2 regions of the Streptomyces sp. NPDC030814 genome follow, and region 2 is predicted to be linked to the other one. Evidence: riboswitches for the same ligand, from Rfam matches in the RefSeq annotation. Region 2 holds a riboswitch; the other holds the start of a gene.
The links. A riboswitch is a leader RNA that binds a small molecule or an ion and turns the genes downstream of it on or off. The one in region 2 is predicted to bind S-adenosylmethionine.

Region 1 (9,863 bases), on a different contig from region 2:
GGCGCCCGGCCTGTCCACGAGTTCCACCTGGTCCACGGCGTTGCACCAGCGGCAGCGGACCGACTCGATGGTCTCACTGACCACCTCGCGTTCCTCGACCTTCGGCTCCCCGGCGAGGTCCAGGTGAACGTACTCGACGACCTTGGACGAGCGGGTCACGTCGAACCGCGTCAGGTTGCCGCACAGGGTGCAGCGCCAGCGGGTCGTGGCCGTCGGCAGGGGAACCGTCATCGTGGCTGCTCTTCCTTCTTCCAGTCTCCGTGATGCGCGCGCCGGACTCCCGGTGCGTGTGGCTCGTAACCCTACGGCCTGACCGGTACTCGCCGCCCGTCCGCCCGTGGAGTGCCTCCGGCGGTGGCGACGAACCCCTGCGGCGGCGAGGCGGTCTGTGCGGGTGGGTCCCGTTACGTCATGCTCTGTTCATGATCGGCAAGTGGAGCGCACACGTCTTCGGCCCGCGGGCCGTCCCCGGCGCACGGCAGGCGCTCGACCGGACCGTACGGAACGAGTCGGCGCCGGTGACGTACGCGCTGATCGCCGCCTGCTGTCTGGTCTTCCTGATCGGTCCGGCGGCGGGCCTGAACCCCGTGTACGGCACCGGGGACGAACTGCTCGCCGCGCAGCGGGCCTACTTCCGCCGCTGGGGCGTCGTACCCGTCGAACTCGTCACCGGCGCGCCGCGCGCGGTCCTCACGCCCCTCACGGCTCTCTTCGTGCACGGCACCTGGCTGCATCTCCTCGGCAACATGCTGTTCCTCTTCGTCTTCGGGGCGATGGTCGAGGAACGCATGGGCCATGTGGAGTTCGCCCTCTTCTACGTGGGCTGCGGATACCTCGCCCTGGTGGCGTACGCGGTCGCGCACGCGGGGTCGCAGCAGTCGCTGGTGGGCGCGTCCGGGGCGATCTCCGCCGTCCTCGGAGCGTTCCTGTTCCTGTTCCCCAGGGCGGGCGTGACGAGCCTGTTCCCGTTCCTCTTCTTCCTCCCGCTGCGTTTCCCGGCGTGGGTGACCCTGCCGTTCTGGGTGACCCTGCAGTGGCTGGCCGCACGCCGGGAGACGTCCGGACCGGGGGTCGCCTATCTGGCGCACCTCGTCGGGTTCGGTGTGGGGTTCGTCTACGCCTGGGGGCGTTATGGACGGAGGACTAGAGTGAAACCGAATGCCCCAGCTCCGGCCCCCGAGGGAGAACACCAGCCGTGATCACCGCGATCGTGCTCATCAAGACCAGCGTGGACCGGATCCCGGAGATCGCCGAGTCGATCGCCGCGATCGACTCGGTGACCGAGGTGTTCTCGGTGACCGGTACGTACGATCTGGTGGCCATGGTCCGGGTCAAGGCCCATGAGGACCTCGCCGAGGTGATCCCCGGGCGCATCAGCAAGATCCCGGGGGTGCTGGGGACGGACACGCATGTGGCGTTCCGGACGTACTCGCAGCACGACCTGGAGGCCGCGTTCGCCATCGGACTGGACGGCTGAGGAGAGAGATCGAGCGGGTCCGCGCCGCGCTCGACACCGGCGTACGGCCGGCCCTGGCCGGCTGCGGCGACGGGGGCCCCTCGGACGCGGCGCGGGCGCCCTGCAGACGCCCGGCGCACACGCCTGCCGGACGCCGACGGGTGAACGGGCGTCGCTTGCGCCGACCTGGTCATCACCGCGAAGGGCGCCCTCGGCCACCGGACACCGCCCGGCAAGGCCCTCGCCGAGACCGTGTTCCGCCCGAGCGGCCTCTCACGCAGGCCACCGAGCGGGCGCTGCGGATCATTGCGCCGGGGGGAGCATGCGGGACCCGGGGGCCGCGCGAGCGGCGGCCCTTCGCCCGTCCGGCGACCGCCCCGACGGGCTCAGTCGGAGGTCACTTCCAGCAGTACGACCTGATGGACTTGTACTCGCTGATGTCCGGGTCGGTCGACCCCCGCAACCCGGTCTTGCGGATGATCTGCTCGATGTCACCCTCGCTGTTCTTCCCGTACCACGTCTTGGTGGTCCGGTTCCACGTCGAGCGTGGCAGCCGCTTGTGCTCGACGTGGGCGTGCGGAGGCTTCCAGGCGCCCTTGCCGCACTTGAAGGACGGGGACGCCCGCACCTTGTACAGCGAGATGTTCTGTTTGTAGTTCTTGGCGTCCCACAGGCAGAGGGAACCCTTGGGCTTGCAGTCGCCCATGGCGGCCTCGGCCGTCTCCGCCTGCACCCCGCCCGCCAGCACCATGCCCACCGTCAGGGCAGCGGCGACCGCGAGCCCCTTCGTCCCCTGTTTCATCTGCACTCCCCGTGATGAGCGGCCGCAGAAAACCGACCGCCCACTCACCCTATGCAGGCCGTTCCTCCTCGAACAGTTGTCCCTTGGGGCAATGCGGCATCAGGTGGCGGGGACGCAACGCCCGTCCTGGGTGCGGTAGTTCCACCGGGCGCCGTCCCGGACGAGTTCCCTGACCGCGCCCACGAACCGCTCGACGTGCTCGTCGGGCGTGCCGGCCCCGAAGCTCACCCGGATCGCGTTGAGGGACTTCTCGCCCGGCGCGGCCTCGGGGGCGCCGCACTCGCCCTGGGTCTGCGGGGCGCTGCCGAGCAGGGTGCGGAGAAGCGGGTGGGCGCAGAACAGGCCGTCGCGTACGCCGATTCCGTACTCGGCGGAGAGGGCCGCTGCGAAGTGGGAACTGTTCCAGCCCTCGACGACGAAGGAGATGACGCCGACCCGCGGGGCGTCGTCCCCGAACAGCGAGAGCACCCGGACCTCGGGCACCTCGGCGAGCCCGGCGCGGACGGTGTCGATCAGATGCTGCTCACGGGCGACGAGCGTGTCGAACCCGGCCTCGGTGAGGGCCTTGCAGGCGGAGGCGATGGCGTACGCGCCGATGACGTTGGGCGAGCCGGCCTCATGGCGCGCGGCGGTCTCGTGCCACTCGACGTCCACTCCCCCGTCCGTACGCCGGGCCACCTTGCGGGAGGCACCGCCGCCCGCGAGGTACGGGTCCGCCTCCCGCAGCCAGTCGGCGCGCCCGGCGAGGACGCCGGAACCGAACGGCGCGTACAGCTTGTGCCCGGAGAAGGCGACCCAGTCGACGTCCAGGTCCTGCACGGAGACGGGATGGTGGGGCGCGAGCTGCGCGGCGTCGAGCACGATCCGCGCGCCGTGCGCGTGCGCGGCGGCGGCAAGTTCCCGCACCGGCCAGATCTCCCCGGTGACGTTGGAGGCGCCGGTGACGCAGACCAGCGCCGGGCTGTGGGGGTCCCGGCCGGCGAGGGCGTGTTCCAGCGTGATGACGGCCTCGGCGGGCGTCCGGGGCGCGTCCAGGTACGACACGCGGGCGTTCCGCCACGGCAGCAGCGAGGCGTGGTGCTCGGTCTCGAAGACGTACACCTGGCCGTCTTCGGGAAGCGCGGCGGCGAGCAGGTTCAGCGAGTCCGTGGTGGACCGGGTGAAGACCAACTGGTCGTCCGCCCGGCAGTCGAGGAACTCGGCGACGGTACGGCGGGCGTTCTCGAAGAGGTCCGTCGACAACTGCGAGAGGTACCCGGCTCCGCGGTGCACGCTGCCGTAGTACGGCGCGTACGCCGCCACGTCGTCCCAGACCCGCTGGAGCGCGGGGGCACTGGCGGCGTAGTCGAGCGCGGCGTAGGTGACCTCGCCGCCGGTGACGAGCGGGACGGTGACATCTCGGCCGAGAACGGACAGCGGGGCACAAACGGACTGGCCGGAGGCAAGGGTGGAGACAGACATGGGAACTCCCGTGAGAGGGCGTGCCGAAGGAAGGCACGCTGAAGAAGGAAAAAGGGTGCGCGGAGGCGGGGCTCGGCGGCCCTATCGCATTCGCTTGCTCACGGAAGGCTCCCTCGAGCGACCAGGACCCCTGGCCCCACGCTTTTCACAAGCGTGCGAGGGGTCCGCGCTTGCCGTAGACCTTGCTGCCTACGACCCGGTCTTCACCCGGGGCACCCCGCCACGGACGGAGGGTTGCCGGACAGCCGGCCGGGGCCTTGTGGCTGTCACTCATGACCTGATCAGGAACGTACGCGAAGTGATCGCCGAGGCGCAACTCCTGTCCGGATAGCGGGATCGGGCGCCGAATGGCTCGGGGGTGCGCGGTTCGTTGGCGGGCGCGGGTGGATCGTCGTTTCTCGCGCGGTTCCCCGCGCCCCTGAAAAGCGACCGGGGCTGCGCCCCGTGCTTTTCAGGGTGAAGGCCGGGCCGCTGGGCCCATGCCTTCGGGGGCGCGGGGAACCGCGCGACAAGCCCCCCACTCGCCCGTGCTCGCGAACGCACCCCACGCCGCCCTCACGGATCGCGTCGGCCCTACCGATTCGTCGCCGCGACCCACCGTTCGAGAACCCTCCGCGCCGCCCCCGAGTCGATCGACTCCGCGGCCCGTTCCATGCCGCCCCGCAGTTGCTCCGCCAGTGACCCGCTCCCCGGATCCAGCGCCACCAGCGCCGCCGCCGAGTTCAGCAGCACCGCGTCCCGCACCGGCCCGGTCTCCCCCGCCAGCAGCCGCCGTGCGACATCCGCGTTGTAGGACGCGTCGGCCCCCCGCAGCGCGGAGACCGGCACCAGCTCAAGCCCCACGTCCCGCGGGTCGAACGCCTCCTCCGTCACCTTCCCGTCGCGCACGACCCACACCCGCGACGTCGCCGTGGTCGTCAGCTCGTCCAGCCCGTCGTCGCCGCGGAACACCAGGGACGAGTTGCCGCGCTCCGCGAAGACGCCCGCCATGATGGGCGCCATCCGGGGATCGGCCACACCGACCGCCTGTGCCCGCACCTTCGCCGGGTTCGCCAGCGGCCCGAGCGCGTTGAAGACCGTGCGGATGCCCAACTGCCCGCGCGCTGCGGCCACATGACGTAGCGCCGGGTGGAACTTCACCGCGAAGCAGAAGGTGATGCCCGCCTCCTCGGCGACCTCCGCCACCCGCCGCGGCGTCAGCTCCAGATTGACGCCGAGCTTCTCCAGCACATCGGACGCGCCCGAGGCCGAGGACGCGGCCCGGTTGCCGTGCTTGACGACCTTGGCGCCCGTACCGGCGACCACGATCGACGACATCGTGGAGATGTTGACCGTCTTGGCGCCGTCGCCGCCCGTACCGACGATGTCGACGGTCCGCCCCGACACCTCGATGACGTTGGCGTGCTCGTACAGCGCCCGCACCAGCCCGGTGATCTCCTCGACGGTCTCGCCCTTGGCCCGCAGTGCCACCACGAACCCGGCGATCTGGGCGTCCGTCGCCTCGCCGCGCATGATCTGGTCCATCGCCCAGAACGTGGCGCCGGCGTCCTGGTCCCGCCCGGACAGCAGCGCGTTCAGCACCTCGGGCCAGGAACGGCCCGCCGCGGTGTCGCCTCCAGCGGGGGTCACAGCGCTCATCAGCCGCTCCTGGTGGTCGTAGCCGCGGGGGAGTCACCGCCCGCGGACGCAAGGCAATCGAGTGCTCTCACCCTATCCAGCTCCGAGCACGGCGAAGGGCCCCCGTCCGAAGATCGGACGGGGGCCCTTCGACCGTGTGTGGCGAAGCGGGTGATCAGTGGTGGCCGTGGCCGCTCGTGATCTCCTTGTACTCCTCGACGGTGGGCTTGAGGATCTGGTTGTCCTCGCCGTAGTAGCCCTTGCTCAGCTTGGCCCGCAGCTTCTGGCCACGCGTGATCTTGCGGGCGACACCGTTCTCGTCGACCGCGGGACCGATCTCGGCCGGCTTGTACTGCTCGTGCGCCGTGAGCGTGTGCAGCTGCTCCTGGCTGAGCGGCTCGTGGACCTCGATGAACTCACCGTGCGGCAGGCGCTTGATGATGCCGGTCTCCCGACCGTGCAGGATCTTGTCCCTGTCGCGGCGCTGGAGGCCGAGGCAGACGCGCTTGGTGACGATGAACGCGATGACCGGGGCCACGAAGAACGCGATCCGGACGAACCAGGTGATGGCGTTGATCGACAGGTGGAAGTGGGTCGCCCAGAGGTCGTTTCCACCACCGATCAGCAGCACCATGTACCAGGTGATCCACGCGACACCGAAGGCCGTACGGGTCGGGGCGTTGCGCGGGCGGTCCAGGATGTGGTGCTCGCGCTTGTCGCCGGTGACCCAGGACTCGATGAACGGGTAGACCGCGATCGCGACCAGGACCAGCGGGAAGATCACCAGCGGGATGAACACACCCAGGACGAGCGTGTGACCCCAGAAGTTGATCTCCCAGCCCGGCATGACACGGATCAGGCCCTCGGAGAAGCCCATGTACCAGTCGGGCTGGGCGCCGGTCGACACCTGGTCCGGACGGTAGGGACCCATCGTCCAGATCGGGTTGATCGTGGCGATCGCCGAGATGATCGCGATGACACCGAAGACCAGGAAGAAGAAGCCGCCGGCCTTGGCCATGTACACGGGCAGCAGCGGCATGCCGACGACGTTGTTGTTCGTCTTTCCGGGGCCCGCGAACTGCGTGTGCTTGTGGTAGAAGACCAGGATCAGGTGCGCGACCACCAGGCCGAGCATGATGCCGGGCAGCAGCAGCACGTGCACCGAGTAGAACCGGGCCACGAAGTCGCCGCCGGGGAACTCCCCGCCGAAGAGGAAGAACGACAGGTACGTGCCGACGATCGGCACGGACAGGACCGCGCCCTCCATGAAGCGGACACCGGTGCCGGAGAGCAGGTCGTCCGGGAGCGAGTAACCGGTGAAGCCGGTGAACATGCCGAGGACGAACAGCAGGAAGCCGAACAGCCAGTTGATCTCACGCGGCTTGCGGAACGCGCCGGTGAAGAACACGCGCATCATGTGCACGAACATGCCGGCGAGGAAGACCAACGCGGCCCAGTGGTGGATCTGCCGGATCAGCAGACCACCGCGCACCTCGAACGAGATGTGCATGGTCGAGTTGAACGCCTCGGACATCAGCTGGCCCTGCAGCGGGACGTACGGGCCGGCGTACTCCACCTCGTTCATCGACGGGTGGAAGAACAACGTCAGGTACACACCCGTGAGGATGATGATGATGAAGCTGTAGAGGCAGACCTCACCCAACATGAACGACCAGTGGTCGGGGAAGATCTTGCGCATGTTGGCCTTGGCCAGGGAGTAGATCCCGAGCCGGCCGTCGGCCCAGTCGGCGACGCGCTCGCCGGCCGGTGCCTTCCCGCGCTTGCCGCGCGCGTCTGTGGTGGTTGCAGTGCTCATCCGCGCTCCCAGAAGGCAGGACCGACGGGCTCTTCGAAGTCGCTCACGGCTTCGAGGTAGCCGTCATCGCCGACGGTGATCCGCAGCTGCGGCAGGGCGTGACCCGCGGGGCCGAAGATCACCCGGCCGGCGTCGGCGAGGTCGAAGGTGGACTGGTGGCAGGGGCAGAGCACGTGGTGCGTCTGCTGCTCGTACAGGGAGATCGGGCAACCGACGTGGGTGCAGATCTTCGAGTAGGCCAGGATGCCCTCGTGCGACCACTCCAGTGAACGCCTGTCCTTGATGTTGTCCGGCTGGATCCGGACGATCATCAGGGCGTCCTTGGCGATGTTCTTCTGGAAGTCGTGGTCGTGCTCGTCCAGGCCGTCCGGCATGGCGAAGGTCAGCGACCCGACCGCGACGTCCGCGGGACGCAGCGGCTCACCCGTGTTCATGTTGACGAGCTTCTTGCCCTTGGCCCACGTGGTGTGCCGCAGCTTGGTGCCGGGCAGCGGACCGAGGTCGCGCAGCAGGACGACACCGGAGAGCGGGACCATGGCCATCGCGCCGAGCATCGTGTTGCGCACCAGCTTGCGACGGCCGATGCCCGACTCGGCGGCACCCTGCTTGAAGTCCGCGTGGACCTTCGCGCGGACCTCGGGCGAGGCCTCGATCGGGTGACGCTCGTCGGCGACCTCCACATCGGACATCAGGGTGCGGGCCCAGTGGACCGCGCCCGCGCCGATACAGAACAGGGCCAGGCCCAGGGTGCCGCCCAGCGCGAAGTTCAGCGCGCTGATGTGCCCGATCGGCCAGACGTAGATCGCCTCGTCGACGGGGATCGCGACATACGAGGCGATGAACGCGATGGTGGACAGCATCGAGACCGTGAACAGCAGGGCGACCGTGCGCTCGGACCGCTTGGCGGCCCGCTCGTCGATGTCCTGGATCCGGTGCTCGTGGGGCGGGAGGCCGGGGTCCGCGAAGGGGTTCTCCTCGTCCGCGACCTTCACCGCACCGTGCGGGGCGTCCTGCTCAGCGGGCAGGTTCTCTTCTGGAATGTCTTGGCTACTCATGACTTCTTGGCCTTTGCGGTCCGAGCGGCGACCCACACGGCGACAGCGATCAGTGTGCCGAGACCGAAGACCCAGCCGAACAGGCCCTCGCTGACCGGACCGAGTCCGCCGAGGCTGAGGCCACCGGGCTCCACGGTGTCATCGCTGTTGACCGCTTCGAGGTACGCGATGATGTCCTTCTTGTTCTCCTCCGACAGCGTGGTGTCGGGGAAGGACGGCATGTTCTGCGGGCCGGTCTGCATGGCCTCGTAGATGTGCTTCGGGTCGACACCCTCAAGGCTCGGCGCGTACTTGCCCTCGGACAGCGCACCGCCCTTGCCGGTGAAGTTGTGGCACTGAGCGCAGTTCGTCCGGAACAGTTCGCCGCCCTCGGCGATGTCCGCGCCCTCGGGGTTGTACGCGTTCTCGGTCGGGATCTCGGGACCGGCGCCCAGGGAGGCGATGTACGCCGCGAGCTGGTCGATCTCGGCCTGCGAGTAGATGTTCTTCTTCTTCGGGACCTGAGCGCCCGGCTGCTGCGCCGGCATACGGCCGGTGCCGACCTGGAAGTCGACGGCCGCCGCGCCCACGCCCACCAGGCTCGGCCCGTCGGAGGTGCCCTGACCGCCGGTGCCGTGGCAGCTCGCGCAGCCCACGGAATAGAGCTTCTTGCCCTCCTCGATGGTGAGGGTCTGCGCGGTTTCTTCGGCCACCGCCTTGTCCGCGGGCGCCAAAGCGGTGTACAGCCCCGCGCAGGCCGCCAGCGCGATGAATAGGACGACGACCGCCGCCAGCGGATGGCGTCGTCGTGCGGAGAGCTTTTTCACGGATTACCCCGGTGTCAGGATCTTCTGCGTCGGTGCTTCTGGAAGGGTCGTTCTCGGGATCGAGGCGGGCGTACGGTCCGCCCGGCTCGTCCGCCCGATTACTTGATCATGTAGATCGTGGCGAAGAGGCCGATCCAGACGACATCGACGAAGTGCCAGTAGTAGGACACGACGATGGCCGCGGTCGCCTGCTCGTGGGTGAACCTCTTGGCCGCGTAGGTGCGCCCGAGGACCAGCAGGAAGGCGATGAGGCCGCCCGTCACGTGCAGGCCGTGGAAGCCGGTGGTCAGGTAGAAGACCGAGCCGTACGGGTCGGACGAGAGCGACAGGCCCTCGTGCTTGACCAGCTCGGTGTACTCGAAGACCTGACCGCCGATGAAGATCGCACCCATCACGAACGTGACGACGAACCACATCCGGAGCTTCTTCACGTCCCCGCGCTCGGCGGCGAACACGCCGAGCTGGCAGGTCAGGGAGGAGAGCACCAGGATGGTGGTGTTGGTCGCCGAGAACGGGAAGTTCAGGGCGTCGGCCTTCTCGTGCCAGAAGTCCGGACCGGTCACCGATCGCAGGGTGAAGTACATCGCGAAGAGGGCCGCGAAGAACATCAGCTCGGAACTCAGCCAGATGATGGTTCCGACGCTGGTGAGGTTCGGCCGGTTGACCGACGGGTGCGCGTGCCCGGTATCTACTGTCGTTGCTGTCGCCACGACCGACATTATGTCGGTCGCTTATCCCGCCCTCACTCCGGGGGGTGCCGTTCGGAGTGTTGCTCCCTTCGGGACCGGTGCTGACGTGGTGTTCAAGGGAGTAGCATCCGCGCATCGGTCCTTGTCCGTACGACGTCTGA
Region 2 (9,863 bases):
CAGGTGCGTGGCCACGGACGCGCCCGCCCCGATGGCCTGAACGGTCTGCTCGTACGTCGCGTCCGTGTGCCCGATCGCCGCGATGACGCCGTGCTCGGCGAGGAGCCGTACGGAGTCCAGGCCGCCGGGGAGTTCGGTGGCCAGGGTGACCATGCTCGCCCTGCCGCGCGCCGCGTCGATCAGCTTGCGGACCTCCGCCGGGTCCGGGTCGCGCAGCAGCGCCTCGGAGTGGGCGCCCTTGCGGCACGGGGAGATGAACGGGCCCTCGAAGTGGATGCCCGCGATGTCGCCCTGCTCGGCGAGTTCGGACAGGAGGCCGGCGCGGTGGGCGAGGCCGTCCATGTCGCCGGTGACGGTGGAGGCGACGAGGGTGGTGGTGCCGTGCAGGCGGTGGGTGTGGATGCCCCGCAGGACGTCCTCGACCGTGCCCGAGGTGAAGGAGGCTCCGCCGCCGCCGTGGTTGTGGAGGTCGACGAAGCCGGGGACGGCCCAGAGGCCGTGGGCGGCGAGGGTGGGGGCGCCGGCGGGGGCGTGCTCGGCGATGCGGTTGCCGTCGATCACGACCCGTCCGTTCTCGACGACGCCGGTGGGGAGGACGACGTTGACGCCTTCGAGGACGTAGGGCCGCGCTGCCGACGGCGGCTGCGGGTGTGGGGGGGCCTGTCGCGCGGTTCCCCGTGCCCCTTCAGGCTTGCTGCTCGGACCGGAAGCGGAAAAGGCCTGCTGGGTTGGCATCAGGGGGTTGCCTCCGAAGCGTCCGTCGGGGTCGTGGGGGTGGTGTCCGTGAGGAGGTCCCAGGCCAGGAGGCCGGCGCCGAGGCAGCCCGCCGTGTCGCCGAGGGTGGCCGGGACGAGTGTGGGGACCTTCTGGAAGGTCACCCGGTGTTCGATGGCGGCCCGCAGGGGGGTGAACAGGGTCTCCCCGGCCTCGGCGAGGCCGCCGCCGATGATCAGGGTGCGGGGGTCCAGCAGGGTGATGGCGGTGACGAGGCCGTCGGCGAGGGCGTCGACCGCCTTCTGCCACACGCCTCGGGCCCGGGGGTCGCCGTACTCCACGGCTCGCGCGCAGTCCGCCGCGTCCGCCCCCGGATCGCCGGTGGTCTCGGCCCAGGCCTCGCTGACCGCCGCCGCGGAGGCGAAGCGCTCCAGACAGCCGCGCTGGCCGCAGGGACAGGGGGTTCCCCCGGGGCGAACGACGATGTGGCCGATCTCGCCCGCGAAGCCGTGGGCGCCCGCCTCGACCCGGCCCTCGACGCCGATCGCGCCGGCGATGCCGGTGCCGAGCGCCACGAAGAGAAAACGGTCGGCGCCCAGGCCGGCGCCGACCCGGCCCTCGGCGAGGCCGCCGGTGCGTACGTCGTGGCCTAGGGCGACCGGTATGCCGCCGAGGCGCTCGGCGAGGAGCGAGCGCAGCGGTACGTCGTGCCAGCCGAGGTTGGCCGCGTAGACGGCGACACCCCGGTCGGCGTCGACGATGCCGGGCACGGCGACCCCGGCGGCCGACGCGGATTCGCCGAAGTGCCGCTCGCCGTGGGCGCGCAGCTCGGCGGCGAAGTCGAGGATGGACGCGACGACGGCGTCCGGCCCGCGGTCGCGGCCGGTGGCGAGGCGCGCCTGGTGCAGCAGCTCGCCGCCCGCACCGACCAGCGCGGCCTTCATCCCGGTGCCGCCCACATCGAGGGCGATGACATGTCTCACAGGGGACAGTGTGGCCCGTGTACCCTCAAGAGGTCTAGTCCACTCACGTGGTGTAGACCTTATGCAGAGTTCGAGAAGTTGAAGGATTAACGGGCTTGAACGCAAGCCTGCGATCCAGGCTGTTTTGTTCGAAGCCCGTTCGATAAGTGCGACAGGTTTGGGGCAGTACGAGTGCGACAGCGGCGGACGAAGACCCATATCCGGACCACCTCGGCGATCGCGGCACTGTCCGCCCTGGGGCTGATGTCCACGCTTGCGGGCTGCGGGGCCGGGGAGGCGGACGGACAGAAGGTCACCCTGAAACTGGTGGCCGCCGACTACGGCGACTCGCAGGCCAACAGCTCCCAGAAGTACTGGGACGACCTCGTCGAGGCATACGAGAAGAACCACCCGGACGTCGGGATCGACGTCACCGTGCGCTCCTGGAACGACATCGACCGCGAGGTCAAGGAGATGGTCGACGCGGGCGAGGCCCCCGACATCGCGCAGATCGGCACGTACGCCGACTACGCCGCCGCCGGGAAGCTCTACGAGGTGGACGACCTGCTCTCCATACCCGTCCAGGCCAACTTCCTCGGCCAGCTCGCCAACGCGGGCAAGGTGCGGCGGGTCTCGTACGGGATGCCCTTCGCCGCGTCCACCCGCGTGCTCTTCTACAACAAGAAGCTGTTCGCCAAGGCCGGGATCGACGACGCCCCCCGCACATGGAGCGACCTGGCCGCCGACGCCGAGGCACTCCGCGCGGCAGGCGTCAAGACCCCGTACGCGCTACCGCTCGGGCCCGAGGAGGCCCAGGCCGAGACCATGCAATGGCTGCTGGGCGGCGGCGCTGGATACGTGGACAACGTCGGCACGTACCAGCTCAGCTCCGAGGAGAACGTCAGGACCTTCACCTGGCTGAAGAACGAACTGGTCGACAAGGGCCTCACCGGGCCGACCGCGCCGGCGAAACTGAACCGCGCCGACGCGTTCGACGCGTTCGCGCGCGGGGAGGTCGGGATGCTCAACGGGCACCCCAGCCTGATGCGGATGGCCGCGGACCGGGGCGTCGACTACGGCACCGCCGCGCTGCCGGGGCGTTCGGGGCCGTCGCGTTCGGCGCTCGGGGTCACCGACTGGATGATGGCGTTCAAGCAGAACGGGCACCAGGAGGAGATCGGCGACTTCCTGGACTACGTCTACGCCGACAAGAACGTCCTCGCGTTCTCCCGTCAGTACAACCTGCTGCCGGTGACGTCCTCGGCGTCACAGGCGATGGCGGGCGACAAGGACGCCGCCGTGCTCACGCCGTTCCTGAAGGAACTCCCCTCGGCCGAGCTGTATCCCGCCGGGAAGACGTCCTGGGCGGAGGTCAGTGCGGCGGTGAAGCGGGAGATAGGGACGGCCGTGTCGTCGAACGCGAAGCCGCGGGTGGTGCTGGAGAGGTTGCAGGAGACGGCGACGGCCGCGGAGCGGGAGGACTAGGGCGCCTAGGGGCTCGGGGGTGCGCGTTCGTATGGCGGGTGCGGGTTCGTCGTGGTTTCTCGCGCAGTTCCCCGCGCCCCTGAAGGAACGGGCCTGCGGCCCGCCCTTCATGAAAAGCACGGGGCGCAGCCCCGGTCGCTTTTCAGGGGCGCGGGGAACTGCGCGAACGGCCCCCACCCGCCCGCATCCGGCGACGCACCAGTCATCCCCCTGTCGGTCCCGTCCGTTACCGTCGTCGCATGGACAGCCTCGACACGCGTGAACAGGCCATCCTCGCGTTGGAGCGGCAGGGGTGGGGGAGCCCGGGGGCCAAGGAGCGGGCCATACGCGAGCGCCTGGGGCTCGCACCCGTGCGGTACTACCAACTGCTGAACGCCCTGCTGGACGACGAACGGGCCCTGGCCCACGACCCGGTGACCGTCAACCGGCTGCGCAGAGTGCGGGAGGCCCGCCGGGCCGAGCGGTGACGGATAAGGTCGACGGCATGGGCAGCCACAAGGATTCCGAGAACCCCAAGGCCACCTTGCCGACACCTGTGACCCCGGCCGGCCGGGACGCGCTCGACGCGATCCTCGCCGACCCCGGCCGTACGGTGATCGCGCTCGACTTCGACGGCACGCTCGCACCGATCGTCCCCGACCCCGAACAGGCCCGCGCCCACCCCGACGCGGTCGCCGCCCTCGCCGCACTCGCCCCGAAGGTCCGCTCCGTCGCCGTGGTGACCGGCCGCCCCGCCGCCGTCGCCGTCCGCCACGGAGGCTTCTCCGGCGTCCTCGGTCTGGAACACCTCACGGTGCTCGGCCACTACGGCGCCGAACGCTGGGACGCCGCGACCGACACGGTCACCGCGCCGCCCCCGCACCCCGGTGTCACCGCCGTCCGCGCGGAACTCCCCGCGGTGCTGGAGCGCGCGGGGGCCGGGGAGGGCACCTGGATCGAGGAGAAGGGGCGGGCCGTCGCCGTCCACACCCGGCGCGCGGCCGATCCCCAAGCCGCGTTCGAGGTCCTGCGCGCGCCCCTGACGGACCTCGCCACGCGCCACGGCCTCATCGTCGAACCGGGCCGGATGGTGCTCGAACTCCGGCCCCCGGGCATGGACAAGGGCGTCGCCCTCCGTCGGCACGTCGTCGATTCCGCGGCGACGGCCGTCCTCTACGCAGGTGACGACCTCGGGGACCTGCCCGCGTTCGCCGCGGTGGAGAAACTGCGGGGTGAGGGCGTGCCCGGGCTGCTGGTGTGCAGCGGCAGCACGGAGGTGACGGAGCTGTCGGAGCGGGCGGATCTGGTGGTGGACGGGCCGGAGGGGGTGGTGCGGTTGCTGGCGCGGATCGCGGAGTGTGTGGGGGCGGGGGGCGCCCAGTAGCCCGGGGCCGCCTGTGGTGGGGCGGGCGCGGGTGCGCTGTGGTTTCTCGCGCAGTTCCCCGCGCCCCTGAAGGCATGGGCCTGCGGCCCGGCCTGCAGCCGAAAAGCACGGGGCGCGGCCCCGGTCGCTTTTTCAGGGGCGCGGGGAACTGCGCGAACGACCACGAACCACCCGCGGCCGCCCACGTACCCCGTACCCCCGGGCTACTGGGCCCGCAACTCCCCCAACTGATCCAGGAACCACTGGGCCGGCGGCAGCGCCGTCGCCGCCGCCGTCAGGCGTTTCGCGCGCTCCGTCCGTTCCTCCGCCCCCATCGACAGCGCCTCGTGCAACGCCGCCGCCGTCCCCCCGATGTCGTACGGGTTGACCACCACCGCGTCCTCGCCCAGCTCCTCGAACGCCCCCGCCTCCCGCGACAGCACCAGCGCGCACCCCGTGTCGGCGACGAGTGGCACCTCCTTGGCGACCAGGTTCATGCCGTCGCGGATGGGGTTCACGAGGGCGACGTCGGCCAGGCGGTACGCCGCCAGGGAGCGGGCGAAGTCGTCCTTGACGTGCAGGACGACCGGGGTCCAGCCCGGCGTCCCGTACCGCTCGTTGATCTCGGCGGCCACCTGCTGGACCTCGGCGGTGTACTCCCGGTACACGGCGAGGTCCTGCCGGGACGGATACGCGAAGGCCACGTGCACCACGCGCTCGCGCCACTCCGGCCGGTCATCGAGGAGCTGCCGGTACGCCAGCAGGCCCCGCACGATGTTCTTGGACAGTTCCGTGCGGTCGACACGGACGATCGTGCGGCGCGGGGTGCCGTCGGGAGCCGTCCCGATCTGCTCGCGCAGCGCGACGATCCGCTCGTCGACGTCCGCCTGGTGCGCGCGGCTCCGCAGGAAGTCCGCGTCCGCGCCGAGCCCGTGCACGCCGATCCGGGTGCCGGAGGTGGCGCCCGGGCCCAGTACGGCGTGACAGCACGCGGTGAACGCGTCCGCCCACCGCCGGGTGAGGAACGCGGCGCGGTCGGCGCCGAGGATGCCGCTCAGCACCTCCGCGGCGATGTCGTCGGGCAGCAGCCGGAAGTAGTCCACGGGCGCCCACGGCGTGTGCGAGAAGTGGCCGATCCTGAGGTCGGGACGCAGCTCGCGCAGCATCCTCGGCACGAGCGTCAGGTGGTAGTCCTGCACGAGTACGGCCGCGCCGTCCGCCGCCTCCTGCGCCAGCGCCTCGGCGAAAGAGCGGTTGTACGTCTCGTACGCGGTCCACTGGGCGCGGAACTCCGCGTCGAAGACGGGCTCCAGAGGGGTCTGGTACAGCATGTGGTGCACGAACCAGAGCGTGGAGTTGGCGACGCCGTTGTACGCGGCGTGGTGGATGTCGGCCGGGATGTCCAGCATGCGTACGCCGGGCTCGCCGACCCCTCGGCGTACGGCCTCGCGGTCGCCGTCGCCGAGCGCCGAGCAGACCCAGAGCGCGTCGGCGTCGGGGCCGATCGCCGACAGGCCGGACACGAGTCCGCCGCCGCCGCGCTTCGCGGTGAGACCGCCGGAGTCGTCCTGGGTGTACGAGACGGGGCCGCGGTTGGAGGCGACCAGCACCTGGGCTGCAGCGTGCGTTGATGCCATACGGCTCAACCTAGCCCGCGTTCGAACCGCTCAAACGTGCGGTTCGGCCGTATACAGGAGCGCCCTGGGGGGTGGGGGGGACGTGTGCGTCGGCGGGTGCGGGCAGTTCGTGGTTTCTCGCGCAGTTCCCCGCGCCCCTGGAAAAGCAGGGGCCTGCGGCCCCGTGCTTTTCCGGTGAAGGGCGGGCCGAAGGCCCGATCCTTCAGGGGCGCGGGGAACTGCGCGACCAGCCACTCACCCACCCGCATCCGGCAACGAACCCGTACCCCCGCTCCCTACGCCGCCTTCCGCTCCGCGTACTCCGCGATCTCCACCATCGGCGGCCTCTCCTCCAGGTCCACCGAGTACGTGCGCGGCTCGAAGCCCTCCTCGCCGCGTTCGAACTGGGTGAGGACGGGACGGATCAGGTGGCCGCGGGCCAGGCGGAGCTGGGCCGTGCGGTAGATCGCCGCGGACATGCGGCCGAGGGCCTGCCCGTCCTGGTGGCGGTGTTTGCGGACGCCCACGTCGACCTGGGCGAGCGCGTCGAGGCCGACGAGATGGAGCGCGTCGACGAGCATGCCCAGTTCGATGCCGTAGCCGACGGGGAACGGGAGCCGTTCCAGGAGGGAGCGGCGGGCCGCGTACTCGCCGCCCAGTGGCTGGACGAAGCCCGCCAGTTGCGGCCAGTGCATGTTCAGCAGGGGGCGGGCCATGAGTTCCGTCACACGGCCGCCCTGGCCGGCGGCCGCGCCGAGCGGACGGTCGTACATCGCCTTGACCAGGTCGACGCCGGGGTCGGTGAGCAGTGGCCCGACGATCCCGGAGACGAAGTCCGACGAGAACTCCTTGAGGTCCGCGTCGATGAAGCAGACGATGTCGCCGGTCGTGACCAGCAGCGACCGCCACAGGACCTCGCCCTTGCCGGGCACGGCGGGCAGGCGCGGGAGTATGTCGTCGCGGTGGACGACCCGTGCCCCGGCCGCCGCCGCGACCTCGGAGGTTCGGTCGGTCGATCCGGAGTCGACGACGACGACCTCGTCGACGAGCGGGACCTGTTCCACCAGGTCATGGCGGATGACGGCGACGATGTCGCCGACCGTCTCCTCCTCGTTCAGCGCGGGCAGGACGACACTGACGGTCTGGCCCGATGCCCGTTTGGCGGCAAGGATCTTGTGGAGCGGGCGATCGGTCACGGACCAGGAGCGGGTGCTCAGCCAGCGCTCGACTTCCTTCAGCACAGTGCGCGGCTCCTCTGCGTTCATCTCGCGGTTCGGACGGCTCTCTCAACTGTCCTGGCCTTCGGTTACAGTCTTGAACAACGCTGATGACCATCGCATGTCGGTGCTCGTGTGCGTATACAACCAAATACCGCTCATCCAGAGGGGCAGAGGGATACGGCCCGATGAAGCCCCGGCAACCCTCCAGCTGTCTTGTCACGTCGCCGTGGCGAGGTCCGGCTAGGGAAGGTGCCAAATCCGTCTCACGGCGAGATGCGTCGTGAGGAAGATGAGGAGAAAGGGCCTCGCCTCACATGGCTGCGCAGACTGTTGCAACCGAATCCACGACCGCCGACGGTGCCGCGAAGAGCGTCGACCTCGGCCCCGCCGCCGCCCTGAGCTGTCGGGAGTGCGGTCACCGCGTCCCCCTCGGACCGGTCTTCGCTTGCGAGGAGTGTTTCGGCCCGCTGGAGATCGCGTACGACTACTCCGCCTACGACACGGAGGAGCTGCGCAAGCGGATCGAGGCCGGCCCCGCGAACATCTGGCGGTACGCGCCCCTGCTGCCCGTCCCCGCCGACGTGGCCACCAAGCCGAACCTCAACCCCGGCTGGACCCACCTCGTCAAGGCCGACAACCTCGCCCGTGAGCTGGGCGTCACCGGTGGCCTCTACATCAAGGACGACTCCGGCAACCCGACGCACTCCTTCAAGGACCGCGTCGTCGCCCAGGCCCTGGAGGCCGCGCGCGCCTTCGGCTTCACCACGCTCTCCTGCTCCTCCACCGGCAACCTCGCCGGCGCCGTGGGTGCCGCCGCCGCCCGCGCCGGCTTCCGCTCCTGCGTGTTCATCCCGCACGACCTGGAGCAGGGCAAGGTCGTCATGGCCGCCGTCTACGGCGGTGAGCTCGTCGGCATCGAGGGCAACTACGACGACGTGAACCGCTTCTGCTCCGAGCTGATCGGCGACCCGGCCGGCGAGGGCTGGGGGTTCGTGAACGTCAACCTCCGGCCGTACTACGCCGAGGGCTCCAAGACCCTCGCGTACGAGATCTGCGAGCAGCTCGGCTGGAAGCTGCCGGACCAGCTGGTCGTGCCGATCGCCTCCGGCTCACAGCTCACCAAGATCGACAAGGGGCTCCAGGAGCTGATCAAGCTCGGGCTCGTCGAGGACAAGCCGTACAAGATCTTCGGCGCGCAGGCCGAGGGCTGCTCGCCGGTGTCGGTCGCGTACAAGGCGGGCCACGACGTCGTCCGGCCGCAGAAGCCGGACACGATCGCCAAGTCGCTGGCGATCGGCAACCCTGCGGACGGGCCGTACGTCCTCGACATCGCCCGCCGGACCGGCGGGGCCGTGGAGGACGTGACCGACGAGCAGATCGTCGTCGCGATCAAGCTGCTCGCCCGGACCGAGGGGATCTTCGCGGAGACCGCCGGCGGGGTGACCGTGGGGGTCACCAAGAAGCTGATCGAGAACGGGCTGCTGGACCCGGCGCTGACGACCGTCGTGCTCAACACCGGTGACGGTCTCAAGACGCTGGACGCGGTCGCCGGGACGGGGCTCACCGCGACCATTCGGCCCAACCTCGATTCGTTCCGTGAGGCCGGGCTTGTGTAAGGCCTGGTAGTCGTTCGTCTGCGGGCCCGTGGGGGCCGGTCGCGCCCACGCGGCGGCAGCCGCAGATCCAACACAACCCCGCGCCCCATAGCTCTGCCGCACACACCCGGAGGTCACACGTCATGAGCGTCAGCGTTCGCATCCCCACCATCCTTCGCACCTACACCGGCGGTCAGGCCGAGGTGCAGGCCGAAGGTGCCACCCTCGCCGAGGTCATCGCGGACCTGGAGAAGAACCACACCGGGATCGCCGCGCGCGTCCTCGACGACCAGGGGAAGCTGCGGCGGTTCGTGAACGTGTACGTGAACGACGACGACGTGCGGTTCGAGCAGGGCCTCGAGACCGCAACGCCGGACGGGGCGGGCGTGTCGATCATCCCGGCCGTCGCCGGCGGCTGAACCCGTTCCGTACCCGTCGGTAGTAACCGTCGGTAACAGTGATTACGGACTGTTCATCGAATTGCCCCCACCGCGAGAGAAGCGGAGGGGGCAATTCTCTATGGTTGAGCACGGTACAGTTGGGGAACCCGGTCCGATCGTCATTGTGATTTCATGCCGGGTGCATATCCAATCGCGCCGCACGCCCTATATGAAGTAGCCAAAGTCTGTAGGGCATTTGCGTGTTTCGCTCCTTTTATGGGGCCCGACTTGCCCTGAATTCAGGGGAATTGTTCGTACATTCCCGACCGGGCCTGTCCAGATTTTCTCGTCCGATTGACCTGTTGCAGACGGCAGTTGGGCAGATACATTCAGCCGCGGTCGACGCGTTCCGGCGCACACCCCCAACCGTTGGGGGGTGAGGTCTGACCCGGGTCCGCGAAGTGCGGATCTGTGCAAGGGCCAGTAATAGGGGAGTTAGGCATGGCTCAGGGCACCGTCAAGTGGTTCAACGCGGAGAAGGGGTACGGC

Region 1: linked by a shared signal. The riboswitch ahead of ACZ43N_RS08085 (aminotransferase class V-fold PLP-dependent enzyme) and the one ahead of thrC (threonine synthase) in region 2 are both predicted to bind S-adenosylmethionine.

The regions. Positions count from the first base shown of each region.
Region 1 covers NZ_JBVIDX010000003.1:271,739-281,601, reverse strand. Annotated here, with positions in the region: gene ACZ43N_RS08105 (hypothetical protein) at 1-231, opposite strand, end outside; gene ACZ43N_RS08100 (rhomboid family intramembrane serine protease) at 423-1,199, shown strand; gene ACZ43N_RS08095 (Lrp/AsnC family transcriptional regulator) at 1,196-1,477, shown strand; gene ACZ43N_RS08090 (hypothetical protein) at 1,854-2,258, opposite strand; gene ACZ43N_RS08085 (aminotransferase class V-fold PLP-dependent enzyme) at 2,358-3,719, opposite strand; SAM riboswitch class IV at 3,881-3,997, opposite strand; gene trpD (anthranilate phosphoribosyltransferase) at 4,293-5,357, opposite strand; gene qcrB (cytochrome bc1 complex cytochrome b subunit) at 5,512-7,152, opposite strand; gene qcrA (cytochrome bc1 complex Rieske iron-sulfur subunit) at 7,149-8,207, opposite strand; gene qcrC (cytochrome bc1 complex diheme cytochrome c subunit) at 8,204-9,013, opposite strand; gene ctaE (aa3-type cytochrome oxidase subunit III) at 9,112-9,732, opposite strand.
Region 2 covers NZ_JBVIDX010000017.1:166,988-176,850, reverse strand. Annotated here, with positions in the region: gene nagA (N-acetylglucosamine-6-phosphate deacetylase) at 1-735, opposite strand, end outside; gene ACZ43N_RS30130 (ROK family protein) at 735-1,697, opposite strand; gene ACZ43N_RS30125 (extracellular solute-binding protein) at 1,941-3,161, shown strand; gene ACZ43N_RS30120 (DUF3263 domain-containing protein) at 3,401-3,628, shown strand; gene otsB (trehalose-phosphatase) at 3,646-4,524, shown strand; gene ACZ43N_RS30110 (alpha,alpha-trehalose-phosphate synthase (UDP-forming)) at 4,728-6,140, opposite strand; gene ACZ43N_RS30105 (glucosyl-3-phosphoglycerate synthase) at 6,416-7,360, opposite strand; SAM riboswitch class I at 7,492-7,635, shown strand; gene thrC (threonine synthase) at 7,654-8,955, shown strand; gene ACZ43N_RS30095 (MoaD/ThiS family protein) at 9,078-9,353, shown strand; gene ACZ43N_RS30090 (cold-shock protein) at 9,816-9,863, shown strand, end outside.